DNA from 2 places in the Actinobacillus suis ATCC 33415 genome. Region 2 is predicted to be linked to the other one. Evidence: riboswitches for the same ligand, from Rfam matches in the RefSeq annotation. Region 2 holds a riboswitch; the other holds the start of a gene.
What was found. Region 2 has a riboswitch for lysine ahead of ASU1_RS04835 (Na+/H+ antiporter NhaC family protein). Riboswitches for the same ligand answer to the same signal wherever they lie in the genome.

Region 1: another riboswitch for lysine. It lies ahead of lysC (lysine-sensitive aspartokinase 3); the one in region 2 lies ahead of ASU1_RS04835 (Na+/H+ antiporter NhaC family protein).

The regions. Positions count from the first base shown of each region.
Region 1 covers NZ_CP009159.1:704,790-712,148, forward strand. Annotated here, with positions in the region: gene nrdR (transcriptional regulator NrdR) at 1-279, shown strand, start outside; gene lysC (lysine-sensitive aspartokinase 3) at 381-1,733, opposite strand; lysine riboswitch at 1,833-2,016, opposite strand; gene ASU1_RS03330 (DUF496 family protein) at 2,229-2,564, opposite strand; gene ppx (exopolyphosphatase) at 2,767-4,290, shown strand; gene nanQ (N-acetylneuraminate anomerase) at 4,489-4,956, shown strand; gene ASU1_RS03345 (MurR/RpiR family transcriptional regulator) at 4,966-5,838, shown strand; gene serC (3-phosphoserine/phosphohydroxythreonine transaminase) at 5,985-7,073, shown strand; gene hisC (histidinol-phosphate transaminase) at 7,264-7,359, shown strand, end outside.
Region 2 covers NZ_CP009159.1:1,055,141-1,062,499, forward strand. Annotated here, with positions in the region: gene ASU1_RS04830 (substrate-binding domain-containing protein) at 1-407, opposite strand, end outside; gene ASU1_RS04835 (Na+/H+ antiporter NhaC family protein) at 624-2,132, opposite strand; lysine riboswitch at 2,264-2,436, opposite strand; gene ASU1_RS04840 (H-NS family histone-like protein) at 2,691-3,098, shown strand; gene ASU1_RS04845 (L-lactate permease) at 3,591-5,183, shown strand; gene ASU1_RS04850 ((Fe-S)-binding protein) at 5,363-6,088, shown strand; gene ASU1_RS04855 (LutB/LldF family L-lactate oxidation iron-sulfur protein) at 6,103-7,359, shown strand, end outside.

The sequences.
Region 1 (7,359 bases), 350 kb from region 2:
CGAGTGCCGTTTGATGCGAATAAGTTACGAGTCAGTCTAAGCCGAGCGTTAGAAAAGCGTCCGGTAAGTGCAGATGATCTTGAAAAAGCAATCAGTAAAATTATTATTCAGCTGCAATCGACCGGCGAACGAGAAGTCCCGAGTAAATTAGTGGGGAATCTCGCAATGGATGCCTTAAAACAGTTGGATAAGGTCGCTTATATTCGCTTTGCTTCGGTTTACCTTAGCTTTGATGATATTGAAGAGTTTACCCAAGAAATTGAAAAACTCAGAGAGTAGTAAAAATGCCACAATATTTGTTGTGGCATTTTTTATAACATAAATACAAGCGGTCGAATTTGTAAAAAATTTTGCAAATTTAACCGCTTGTTTAGTTGGGATTATTCGAATAAACCAGCGTGCAGTGAACGAACTACTTCATCCGCTTCTTCATTTTTCACTAGAGTACATACGTTATTTGTGCTTGCACCGTAGCTAATTAAACGGATATTGAAGTTTTCAATCGTATGGAATAACTGTTTCGCCACACCGGCTTGGGTATGCAAGTTGTTACCGATAATAGCAACAAGCGCCAGATTGTTTTCTACTTGTACGTGGCAATAAGCGTTTAATTCATCCAGTAACTCTTTGGATAACATATCTGCACCGGATGATGCAGAACCAGTCTTATCTAAAGTTAGTGCAACGCTGACTTCCGATGTAGTAATTACATCTACCGAAATTTTGTGTTTTGCTAAAATAGCGAATACGTTAGCTAAAAAGCCTTGAGCGTGGAGCATTGAAAGGCTAGAAAGCGTTAATAAAGTTTGGTTACGACGTAACGCAATTGCACGGAAAGTCGGGCGAGGTTGTGGATCACGCGTTACCCAAGTACCGCCTTGTTCCGGCGCTTTACTTGAACCGACATATACCGGAATGTTGCTACGTACAGCCGGTAATAAGGTCGCAGGATGTAGAACTTTTGCACCGAATGTTGCCATTTCCGCCGCTTCATTAAATGCCATGGTATCAATGCGTTGTGCATTTGGTACGACACGAGGATCGGTTGTGTAAATGCCCGGTACGTCCGTCCAAATTAAAACATCATTTGCATTTAGTACTTCTGCTAATAGTGCTGCAGAGTAGTCTGAACCGCCACGACCTAATGTGGTTGTTTTACCTTCATCATCTCGACCGATAAAGCCTTGGGTGATCATTACGTTACCTGCAGCAATTAACGGCTTAATTATTTCGTCAGATTGTTGTTGGGTCTTCTCATCATTTGGAGCAGCTTTTCCATAATTACTATTTGTCGCTACAACGTCACGCACATCCACCCATACTGCCGGGAAATTACGTTCTTTTAAAAGTTGAGTGAAAATTTTGGTCGACATCATTTCACCGTGACAGATTAATTCATCGGTTAAAGCGTTAGATGTCGCAAGGCTCGCGGATTCGGCTAATGCGCTGATATGCTGTAATAATTCGTCAATCTCAGCAGAAATTTCGCTTTGACTTTGTAGTTTTTCAATAATGTTATATTGAATTGTACGCACTGCATTTAAAATTTCGTCACGGCGTTCTTTTTCGCAACCGTTTGCCAATTCTACTAAATAATTAGTTACGCCAGCTGATGCAGAAAGTACCACAACACGTGTATTAGCGTCCGCTGTTACGATGTTTGCACAAGAAGTCATTGCTTCAAAATTAGCTACGCTAGTGCCACCAAATTTAGCAACCGAAAGATGAGACATAATAAGAATTTCCTATAAATCAAAAAATAATAGATGACGTTGTGTAGTGGATATTCGAAAGGAAATTTGAGTAGATTAGGCGGTTTGATTTAGGAACCAATTAATCAGAGCACTCCATTTAAACTTGTGTTAAATGACAGCTGATAGGATTCAACCTGACTCAGCCGATGTTCATTCCAGTCTAGTGAATTCACACCTCGGCAAGCACTCCCATCATTTAATCCTCAAACGGCCCTAGTTGCCTTGAATTAAACTGCCTGAGTGTTGCGCCTCTCCCGCAATGAATAAATTCATTACTTCTTTTCAAGAGCTGAAAAGCTTGTATAGAAATACCCTTTTATTAGAGGGGTGTCAAACGATATTTATTCTTAATGGAAAGAATGCTTAAGGAATGGGCTAATTTGAGGATAAATTTAGATAAAAATAAAAGAGGTCAGATCTTTAAACTTAATTTGTAAAAAATTAAGTGGATCTGACCGCTTTCAGGGAGATTAATTATTTCTCGTCTTTTACCGGAGCGGCACTTTTATGTGCAGCCATTTTTTGACGAATTTCACGGCGTTGTTTTGATAGTTCCGCATTGCGGATCATGTAATCATCAACACGGTTTTCATAGTCGTCACGCATATTAGCGATAATTGCTCGGATCTCTTCAACGGTCATTGAATCATTGATGTATTGATTTAAATTATCTAATAACAATACACGTTTTTGGTTATCACGGATTTTACGATCATTATCCGCAGTTTCACGATGTAATTTATTTTTTAAACGATAAAGATGAACATAATCCAACATATCTTGGAACGCTTGTTTTTTTACATCAGCCATTTGAGAACCCTCTTGGTTAGTGAAAATAAATCTGTATAAATCCTAGACCTTTTAAACAAATTCGTCAAAATGTTTCTCAAGGGTTTGTTTATTTGCATAAATAAACATCAAAATTTTTAAAATAATGAAGAATTTGTCGATAGATTTGTATTAAAAGTGATAATATCTTGATATTTATTCGCTCGGTTTATAAGGATATTTTATGTCATCTTCAATGCAATCGCCAGTAAAACAGTCTGCGCCTAGAGAATTTGCCGCTATTGATTTGGGCTCGAACAGCTTTCATATGATTGTTGCGCGCATTGTAAATGGCTCGATCCAAATACTTTCTCGTTTGAAACGTCGAGTACGCTTGGCGGACGGTTTAGATGAACACCGAATCTTGAGCCAAGAGGCTATTACGAGAGGCGTGGAATGTTTAGCGTTATTTGCCGACCGTTTACAAGGTTTTTCGGCGGAAAATGTGAAAGTGGTCGGAACTTATACTTTGCGTCGAGCGATCAATAACGATGAGTTTTTAAAACAAGCAGCGCAAGTGTTTCCTTACCCGATTCAAATTATTTCCGGACAAGAAGAAGCTCGTTTGATCTATTCCGGTGTGAGCCATACTCAGCCGGAAAAAGGTCGAAAACTAGTGGTTGATATTGGCGGCGGCTCAACGGAAATGACGATCGGTGATGATTTCACGCCATTAAGAGCAGAGAGCCGTCATATGGGCTGTGTGAGCTTTGCAAATCGTTTCTTCCCTCGTGGTGAACTGACGATTGAGCGATTTGATAATGCTTACCAAACGGCAATGGAAAAAATTGAGGATCTTGCTTGGGAATACCGTCAGTTAGGTTGGCAAAATGTATTGGGATCTTCGGGAACGATTAAAACCGTGCAAAAAGTGTTGATTGCCAACGGGTATCGAGACGGGTTGATTACGGAAGAACGTTTACAGAATTTAATTGATATTTGCTTGCAATTTAATTCCTTAAACGAGATTCAGTTAAAAGGTTTAATTGAAGAGCGAGCGGATGTGCTGATCCCTGGCTTGGCGATTTTATTAGCGCTATTTCATACCTTTAGAATTGAATCGATGCGTTATTCAAACGGGGCGATTCGTGAAGGTGTTATGTATGGCTTAGAAAAGAGCTTCCAAGTCGGGGATATTCGCCAAAGAACGGCAGAAGCACTAGCAGAGCAATTTAATATTGATCAGCAACAAGCCAATAGAGTGGAAAACACAGCACTGATGCTATTTGAACAGGTGAAAATTTGGCGCAATCGCCGCCAAATCCCTGAGCTACGTAGTATGTTAAAGTGGGCGAGCTTACTACATGAGATCGGTATTGTGATTAATCACAATAGTGTGCATCGCCATTCCGCTTACATTATTGCGCATAGCGATTTGCCGGGTTTTGATTCCGAGCAACAGAATTTATTGGCGATGCTGATGCGTTTTCATTTGAAGAGCTTCAAACGGAGTGAAATTCGCAGTACTAACCGTTATCAGCATCGCGATATTATGACATTATTGCGTTTATTTCGTTTAGCGGTATTGCTAAATCGTCCTCGACAAGCGACGGTTGAGCCGAAATCGGTAAAATTAACCGTAACAAATAATGAATGGTTATTGCAGTTTGAATCCGGCTTTTTAAGACAAAATCCATTGATTTTGGCGGAACTGGAAGAAGAGCAAAAATGTTTGGTTCAGCTTGATTTAACATTAAAAATGGAATAAGTAGCATTGTGAAGGCACAGCCTAATTGGTCTGTGCCTTCAGCTTTATAAAATTTGATCTAGTTCTCATTTTCTTATTTTCCCGCTTGTTATTTAGCGGATAAATCTTTACGCTATACATACTGGAGTATATCTTCATTTATGGAGTGGCTGTTGAACCAAAACAGCATTGATAAATTTATTATTGTAAGGGAGCGATATGTTATTAGGTGATTTATCTCGAGCGGACTACGCTAAATCATTACCGCCCGTATTTGTGCGTTTATGCGAAAAATTGAAGACATTGGATTTGGTTAATCTTCCGTTAGGTTGGCAAGATCTTGAAGAGGGCGTTCGCATGAACGTGATGGAATTTGAAACCAGTCCGGCTGAAGAAAAGAAAGCGGAAATGCATCGCAAATTTATCGATATTCAATTATTAATTTCAGGCGAAGAAATGATTGAGTATGGCTTAGGCGAGCCTAATTTAGCGAAATTCGATGAGTATCGTGAAGAAGACGATTATCAGTTAACGGATGCGATTGAGCATAAAAATGAGCTGGTATTACAGCCAAATATGTTTGCTATCTTTTTACCTTATGAACCGCATAAACCGGGCAATGCAGTAAACGGTCAAAATAAATTATTGAAAAAATTAGTTGTTAAAGTCCCTGTCAGTTATTTGTAGGAGGCAGTTATGTCTGCTCGAGGAAAAATATTAGATACTATCGGCGCATTACAAACCAGTTTAACCAAAACAGAGAAGAAAATTGCCTCGGCGATTTTGGCTCAACCGGAGATCCTCAGTCAGAACTCATTATCTGAAGTAGCGAAACAACTTGATGTCGGTGAAGCGACATTTATCCGATTTTGTCGTACTTTAGGTTTTAAAGGCTATACCGATTTTAAATTGGATTTAGCGATTGAATTGGCGACCCAAGAAAAGCAAAGTAACTCAATTTTTGATACGGATGTGTCGGAAACCGATACACCGAAAGAAATTGCAATTAAATTACAAAGCAGTTTGAATAACGTGATTGCTGAAACAATCAATTTGCTCGATTTTCAAGAATTAGAAAATGTGGTGAAAGAATTGCAAAAAGCGCAGCGTATTTTCTTATTCGGTGTAGGTTCTTCGGGGTTAACCGCAGAAGACGCAAAACATAAATTGATGCGTATCGGCTTACAGACCGATGCGGTAACCAATAACCACTTTATGTATATGCAAGCGTCATTATTGCGTGAAGGCGATGTGGTGATCGGGATCAGCCATTCAGGTTATTCAGATGAGGTAATTAGCTCGTTGCGTATTGCACGTAAAAATAATGCGAAGACCGTGGCGATTACTCACCATATTCGTTCACCCGTCACCAATGTTGCTGATTATGTATTGATTAACGGCAATCGCCAAGGACATATGCAGGGCGATTCTATCGGCACTAAAATGTCACAATTGTTCGTGTTAGATCTTATTTACGCTTTATTAGTTAAAGCGGAGCCGGAAAAATCAATTCAACAAAAACAAAAAACGTTGGATGTGATTTTAGAACAACGTGTTCACGGCCGATAATTTTTGTTTTACAAGCGGTTAAATTTGCAGAATTTTTTACAAATTTAACCGCTTTATTTTTTTATCTAAAAAAGTGCTTTCAAAATGACGAATGTTTTCGCTAGAATGATCGAATCCGTTTTAAAGAAACATAAGAGGCAAACACAATGACACAAGTTTATAATTTCAGTGCAGGTCCGGCAATGATGCCAAAAACCGTTTTAGAACAAGCGCAACAAGAACTATTAAATTGGCAAAACCAAGGTACTTCGGTGATGGAAGTTAGCCATCGCGGTAAGTTCTTTATGGAATTAGCGGCCCAGTCTGAACAAGATTTTCGTGAGGTTTACCATATTCCGGAAAACTACAAAATCTTGTTTTTGCAAGGCGGTGCTCGTGGACAATTTGCTGCAGTACCAATGAACTTAATTGGTGCAAAGGGTAAAGCTCTTTATTTAAATAGCGGTCATTGGTCGGGGATGGCGGCAAAAGAAGCGCGTAATTTCTGTGAAATCGATGAAATTAATATCGTTGAAAAAGATCAAAATGGCGTGATTGCGGTAACCCGTACCGATTTTAGTGATATTGCCGAACAGTATGATTATGTTCATTATTGCACAAATGAAACGATAACCGGTGTGCAAATTAAACAGATCCCAAATGTGGGCAATGCGGTATTGGTCGCAGATATGTCGTCTGATATTCTTTCGACTCAAATTGATATCAGCAAATTCGGCTTAATTTACGCAGGTGCGCAAAAAAATCTAGGGCCGGCAGGTATTACGATTGTGATTGTGCGTGAAGATTTGATTGGTAAAGCTCGCACGGCAACCCCTTCGATTTGGAACTATGAAACACAAGTGAATGCTGATTCGATGATCAACACACCACCTACATTCGCTTGGTATTTATGTTCATTGGTATTTAAGCATTTAATCAAAGAGGGCGGTTTGGCGGCGGTTGAAAAACGTAATACAGCGAAAGCGGAATTACTTTATAATTACTTGAATAACAGCACGTTCTATCGCAATTATATTGCGGAAGCAAATCGTTCGGTAATGAATGTGACATTTACCACTGATGATGATGAGTTAAATGCAAAATTTGTAGCAGAAGCGACCGCTTGTGGGCTACACGCCTTAAAAGGACACAAAGTATTAGGCGGTATGCGTGCGTCAATTTATAATGCAATGCCGATTGAAGGTGTAGAAGCATTAATCCAATTTATGGATAAATTTGCACAAGAAAATGCATAATCTTTAAAAATTACTGAGGCTATCCGGTGGGATAGCCTTTTTTATATGGATATGATTTTACGCCAGCTAGTTGAATAATTAATCGTGTATTAATATCTTGCCAGTTGTAACGTATTTTTTACTGGTAAAGATTAAAATTCTTTAATACAATCCATCAATAACGAATAAAAAGAATTTTACAGAGGTAAAAATGCAATTTATCAACATCGCCAATCAGGGCGTGAAATCCCTTTCTCCTTACCAAGCGGGTAAACCGATTGAAGAATTAGAACGTGAGCTTGGTATC
Region 2 (7,359 bases):
ATTTCACTCGGATCTGAACCAATATAGTAGGCATGGTCATAGCTCTCCAATGCCTGACGTCCCGGATCTTTATTGAATAAAATAATCGGTACATTACGATCTATCGCCTTACCGATAACAGTTCGCCAAGCATTTTGATCTACTAAATTTACCGCTAAAACTTTCACTTTCTGCTCGAGTAAAGTTTCAACCTGATTATTTTGTGCAAACTGTGAATTTTGTGCATCGTTCATTAATACGGAAAGTTGGTGTTTAGCAGCGTTTCTTTCTAATTCACTACGCATTAGCTGGATAAAATTATCGTCATAGCGATAAAGTGTTACCCCAATTTTATCTTGCGCCATACCGGTATTTATTAAACCGATACCTAAACTTGCAATTAAAGAATAAACCATTACATTTTTCATAATATGCTCCCCGTATTTTACAACTACGACTTTTTATGCCGTTTAAAACGTAATTTGATACTACACCGATTATCCTAGAAATAATGTGAGCTAGTTCACAAAATATAGAATTTAATCGTTTGCGCTGTACAAAATTTCAAGAAAATAGCAATAAAAAAAGCGGTGTAATTTACAAAAAATTTTGTAAATTACACCGCTTAATTCTGATTGTTTAAACTATTTTACTGACTTTCTTGATAATAAAATCAGAACTAACATCATCATACCCGTTGCTATAAACCCGAATAATGCTGATTCAGTAAAACCAACCACTAAATAACCGACAATTGCCGCCGTCGCAACTAATAATGCGTAAGGTAACTGTGAAGTTACATGGTCAATATGATTACACTGCGCACCGGTTGAAGATAAGATTGTCGTATCTGAAATTGGCGAGCAGTGATCACCACAAACCGCACCCGCCATCACCGCTGACATACATGGAATTAGTAAACCGGTATCCACATTGATTGCCATACCTGCTGCAATCGGTAACATAATACCGAATGTTCCCCAACTGGTTCCTGTCGCGAATGCCATTACTGTGGCTAATACAAATAAAATCGCTGGTAAAAATGCCGGATCAATATTGCCTGCTACTAATGTAGAAAGGTAATCACCGGTGTGCATATCTTTTACAACGCTACTAATCAACCATGCAAGTGCTAAAATTGCGATTGCACCGAACATCGACTTACAACCGCTCCAAATAGCTTTTGGATAATCAGCCAAATCAATTAAACCTAATGTACATAATATTACTGCTACTACACCTGCTGAACCACCGATCACTAATGAAAGATTAACATTCGTGTTTTCAAATGCACCCAGTAAACTAAATGTGTCTAATGCTTGCGCACCAGTATAAATCATTGATGAAACGGTCGTTACCATCAATACTAAAATAGGGACAATTAATGCATAAACTCGACCTTTGCTTTCAACAACTTCATCTTGCGTATGATGCTCCGAAGTTTGAGCTGAACGCTCAAAACGAGCCATTGAGCCAATATCAAATGAACTATAAGAAACGAAAAATACTAGCAGTAATGCAAAAATCGCATAAAAGTTCATCGCACTCATTGAGATAAATGCACTCATTGCCGTATATTCAGTAATATTATAAGTAACTAATAAACCGCCAATGGTTGCAATAATAGATGCACCCCAACTTGATACCGGCATTAATACACACATCGGTGCTGCGGTAGAATCTAAAATATAAGCAAGTTTAGCTCGTGATACTTTAAATTTATCAGTAACAGGACGAGCAATTGCACCAACCGCTAAACTATGGAAATAATCATCAATAAACGTAACGAACACTAAACAAGCCGTCAGTAATTTTGCCCCACGTCTATTCTTAATATGCTTTCTCGCCCAATTAGCAAAAGCTTGGTTACTTCCCGAATAAGTTAATAATGAAGTAAATATACCTAATAATAGTAAGAAAATAATAATTTGTAATTTACCTAATGACCATTTACCCTCTGAATAAACTAAACCGACTGCTATATTCTTTAAATAAGCGAAGCCGTCCATAAATTCCGGTGCGAGCATAAATGCGCCGACTAAAATTCCGACTCCTAAAGAAAATAAAACTTTACGAGTAGCGATAGCTAAAATTAGCGCAAGTGCTGCAGGTGCAATTGACCATATAGAACTTGAATAATCAACTAAATTCATAAAACCTCTAAAAATATAACTTTGTAATGAAATTGCAAGTCAAACAAAGAAGAGGATCTACTGAAATGATTTATGCGAACTGCATAATAATATAAAGGTGGGCAATATGAATAAGAAAAATATGAACCAACCCTAACAGTAGCACTCCGTAACAGTTGATGTTACGACAGTGTCGTCCCTTTCGGTAACGACCCCAACCAATTAAGATGACGCTTAACTGATTTCGGCAAATACGCCTTTCCTTCTTCCTCATCGTTTTCCACTCAGAAAAAATACTTATCGGATTTGCACCTCTACAATTTGTAGGACTCTGTAAGATTACCTTAATATTGACGGCTTGCCAATAGCTAAATTCAACTATTTAAGCAAGATTAATAGTCGAATCATTCAAATAGAGGTCTTATCTCAATCAATTAGATTATATTCAATAAATTATTTGTTTACCTTAAAAATATATTCCGTTAATATATGTTCAATTCTGGAGTATTTCTTCTTTCTAGAATTCACACAATAACTAAATTATTATATTTTAAATATGGTCTTTATTTGGAGATGAAAATGTCTGATATCTTAAAAACGTTATCAAATATTCGCAGCTTGCGTGTAATCGCACGTGAAACTTCATTAGAACAATTAGAAGCTTTACTTGAAAAAGTTACTATTGTTGTTGAAGAAAAACGTCAAGCAGTACAAGCGCAAGAACTTGAACAAGCTAAATTTATGGAAGGTCTGAACAAGTATAAAGAATTACTTGAAAAAGACGGTATTTCTGCTGAAGAGCTTGCAGTTTTACTTGGTAGCGTGTCTGAGCGTAAAAAACGCGAACCACGTCCACCTCGTCCTGCGAAATATAAATTCGTTGATGAAAACGGTAATGAAAAAACTTGGACAGGTCAAGGTCGTACACCTAGCCCAATTCAAAAAGCATTAGATGCGGGTAAATCGTTAGAAGATTTTGCAATCTAATCACTATCTCGTTATTAGGGGGCTATTTAGCCCCCTATTTTTTTACCTCAAAATAAGTATTTTTACTCAAAAAGTTTCGTTTTGAAATATATTTCGAAAGCTTATAAGAATTTATAATTTCATTTATTAACACAGATATTATTTTTATTTAATAAATTAAATACAAATTTAATTATTTATACTTCATTCTCACTATTATAAAGTTATTAATAATTATTTATTCACTCAGAATCTCATAACCTTCCCTTTAGCCACCAAACCGCTCTCTCATACGCTGCAAAGTTAACTCTTTTAGGTTATATTTAAAAACAATGTTAAATTTTGTTATTTTTTGTTGATTTATTTTTAAGCAATTAAGCAACAAAAGTGTGATCCTGGTCATAATTTGAAACAAACCTACTATTCTTTTACAAAAACTCACATAAAATGCATACACCCAAAAAGTTAACATTTTTTTAACTTATAACATCATTATCGCTCTGCGAGGTTTTTATGGCTCTTTTCCTTAGTATATTCCCGATTGTTTTACTTATTTACTTAATGGTAAAACGTAATGCATTACCATCATATGTTGCTCTCCCTTGGGTTGCCGTGGTGGTTTTAATTATTCATCTTTTATTCTTCGCGACAGATATTACTGTTATCAGTGCAAATATCGCTTCAGCGATAATGTCAGTATTAACCCCTATTACCGTTATTTTTGGTGCGATTTTATTTAATCGTTTCTCTGAAGCATCAGGTGTAACAAATACATTACGTAAATGGTTAGGTACGATTAACCCAAATCCGGTTGCACAACTTATGATTATCGGTTGGGCATTTGCATTTATGATTGAAGGTGCGAGTGGTTTCGGTACGCCAGCAGCGATTGCAGCACCAATCCTTGTAGGCTTAGGCTTTAATCCAATTAAAGTCGCAATATTGGCATTAATTATGAACTCTGTGCCGGTATCATTCGGTGCAGTAGGTACACCAACTTGGTTTGGTTTCGGCTCTCTCAATTTAGCTGAAGCACAAATTCTTGAAATCGGTTCAATGACAGCGCTTATCCATGCCTTTGCCGCATTAGTTATTCCGGTGATTGCATTAAGTTTTATCGTAAGCTGGAAAGAAATCCGTCAAAATATAGTCTTTATTTACTTAAGCGTATTTGCTTGTGTAGTACCTTACTTCTTACTTGCTCAAATAAACTATGAATTCCCATCATTAGTCGGTGGTGCAATCGGCATGTTTATTTCGATTTTCCTTGCGAATAAAGGCGTAGGTTTAGCTAAAGTTGAAAATACACTAGATAGCGCAGTATCAATGAAAGATGTAGCAAAAGCATTGCTTCCAACCGGTTTATTAATCGGCTTCTTAATTGTAACTCGTATTCAGCAGTTACCATTTAAAGCAATGATGAATGACACAACAACTTGGATTGCAACTCAATTAGGCTCATTAGGTCAATTTGAAATCAGTCACGGTTTAGTCTTTAGCTTAAAAAATATTTTTGGCACAGCTGTAAACGCAAGCTATAAACTACTTTATGTGCCTGCACTGATTCCGTTTGTCGTAACCGTATTAATCTGTATTCCGCTATTTGCATTAAACGGTTCAAAAGTAAAAGAAGTGTTTGCCGGTAGTTTTAAACAAACCAAAAATCCATTTATCGCATTAATCGGTGCATTAATCATGGTTAACTTAATGTTAGTCGGCAATGACGGTTCAATGGTAAAAATTATCGGTAAAAGCTTTGCTGAAGCAACCGGTGAATACTGGACAATCTTTGCTTCGTACTTAGGTGCGGTAGGTGCATTCTTCTCCGGTTCTAATACTGTATCTAACTTAACTTTCGGTAGCGTACAGTTATCAACCGCAGAAATTACCGGTTTATCAACTTCATTAGTACTTGCGCTACAATCTGTAGGTGGTGCAATGGGTAACATGGTATGTATTAATAATATCGTTGCGGTTAACTCTGTATTGAATATTCAAAATCAAGAAGGTGCAATCCTTAAGAAAACCGTAGTACCAATGTTTATCTATGGTGTTATTGCAGCCGTTGTTGCATTAACGATTATTCCTCTCTTCTTTAACGTTTAACATTAAAGTAGTAGAGCAAAAAGTTAACAAGGCGTGCTACACTACGCCTTGTTCAAGCGGTTAAATTTAACCTCTTTTTTACAAATTATTAATCAAAAGGAAGTCCAACGGCTTCCTTTTGTCATTTATAGCTTTCTAAATACGATTATTTCTTATTTTTATTTAAGTGGGAGTTCTTTATGAACGTAAATTTCTATGTCACCTGTATTGCGGATATCGTCAAAGCAGGTGTGGCAAAAAACAGTGTATTATTACTTGAAAAACTTGGCTGTAATGTCATTTTCTTAGAAAAACAAGGCTGTTGCGGGCAACCAGCGATTAACAGTGGTTATGCAAAAGAAGCGATTAGCGGTATGAAAACATTGGTAGAAACCTTTGAAGTCAATGACTACCCTATCGTTGCACCGGCAGGTTCTTGTGTTTATGCAATTAAGAACTATCCTGAGTATTTCAATCGCTTTGGCGAAACAGAATGGGCAAAACGTGCTGAAAAAGTCGCTGCACGTTTTTATGATCTCACTGATTTTATTGTTAACGTTTTAAAAGTAGAAAACGTTGGCGCTCGTCTTACCGGTAAAGCGGTTTACCATCCTTCTTGTAGCTTAACTCGCAAACTTGGTGTTGTGAATGAGCCCCTCACACTTCTACAAAATGTTAAAGGTTTAGAGCTTTTACCTATTCATAACCAACAAACCTGTTGCGGTTTCGGCGGAACATTCTCAGTAAAAATGGCTGAAATCTCAGGCGAAATGGTGACTGAAAAAGTTGTAAATATTACCGAAGTAGAACCTGAATATTTAGTGGGTGCGGATGTTAGCTGCTTAATGAATATTGCCGGCCGTTTAAGCCGTGAAGGTAAAAACGTAAAAGTTATGCATATTGCAGAAGTATTAATGCAAGAATAAAAGGGGAATTACCAATGTCACATTTACAAACAAGTACACTCCCGTTTAAACAACGTGTTGAACAACAAGTACATAATGAAGTAATGCGTAAAGCGGTTGTGAAAGCACAAGAAACAATCGGCGCAAACCGCCAAAAAATGGTGGATGAATTAGGTCATTGGGAAGAATGGCGTGATCTTTCAAAACAATTCCGTAATCACGTGCTTGCGAACCTAGACGCTTATTTATATCAATTAAGTGAAAAAGTAACACAAAACGGCGGTAAAGTATTCTTCGCAGAAACAGCGGAAGAAGCAAGTGAGTATATCCGCAAAGTTGCGCTTGAGAAAAAAGCGAAAACTATCGTTAAATCAAAATCAATGGTAACCGAAGAAATCGGCTTAAACCACGTGTTAGAAGCGGAAGGCATGAAAGTGGTTGAAACCGACTTAGGTGAATATTTATTACAAATCGTAGGTGACAAACCTTCACATATCGTTGTGCCTGCGATCCACAAAGATCGTCACCGTATCCGTAAAGAATTACATGAAGTATTAGGTTACGAAGGCACCGAGCAACCGGAAGAGATGAACGCTTTTGTGCGTAAAACATTACGTAAAGATTTCCTAGAAGCTGACATTGGTATCTCAGGTTGTAACTTTGCCGTACCGGAAACCGGTTCTGTTTGTTTAGTCACCAATGAAGGTAACTTACGTTTAGCGACAACCTTACCCAAAACGCATATTGCAGTAATGGGGATGGAACGTTTAGCACCAACCTTCAAAGAAGTAGATGTGCTAATGACAATGCTTTGCCGTAGTGCGGTAGGCGCAAAACTCACCGCATATAATACGTGGTTAACCGGCCCTCGTCTTGAAGGCGAAACGGATGGACCGGAAGATTTCCACCTTGTTATTGTAGATAACGGTCGTTCAAAAATCTTAGAAAGCGAATTCCAAGAAGTTTTACGCTGTATCCGTTGTGGTGCGTGTTTAAATACTTGTCCGGCTTACCGCCAAATCGGTGGTCACGGCTACGGTTCTATCTATCCGGGCCCAATCGGTGCGGTTATTTCACCACTTTTAGGCGGATACGATGAGTTTAAAGAATTACCTTACGCTTGTTCATTATGTACTGCGTGTAACAGTGTATGTCCGGTGAAAATTCCTTTAGCACAATTAATTCTCAAACATCGTGAGAAAATTGCCGATGCCGGCTTAACACCACTTACAGAGCGTCTTTCAATTAAAGGTTTCACTTTTGCCAACTCAAATCCGGGCATTTGGAATATG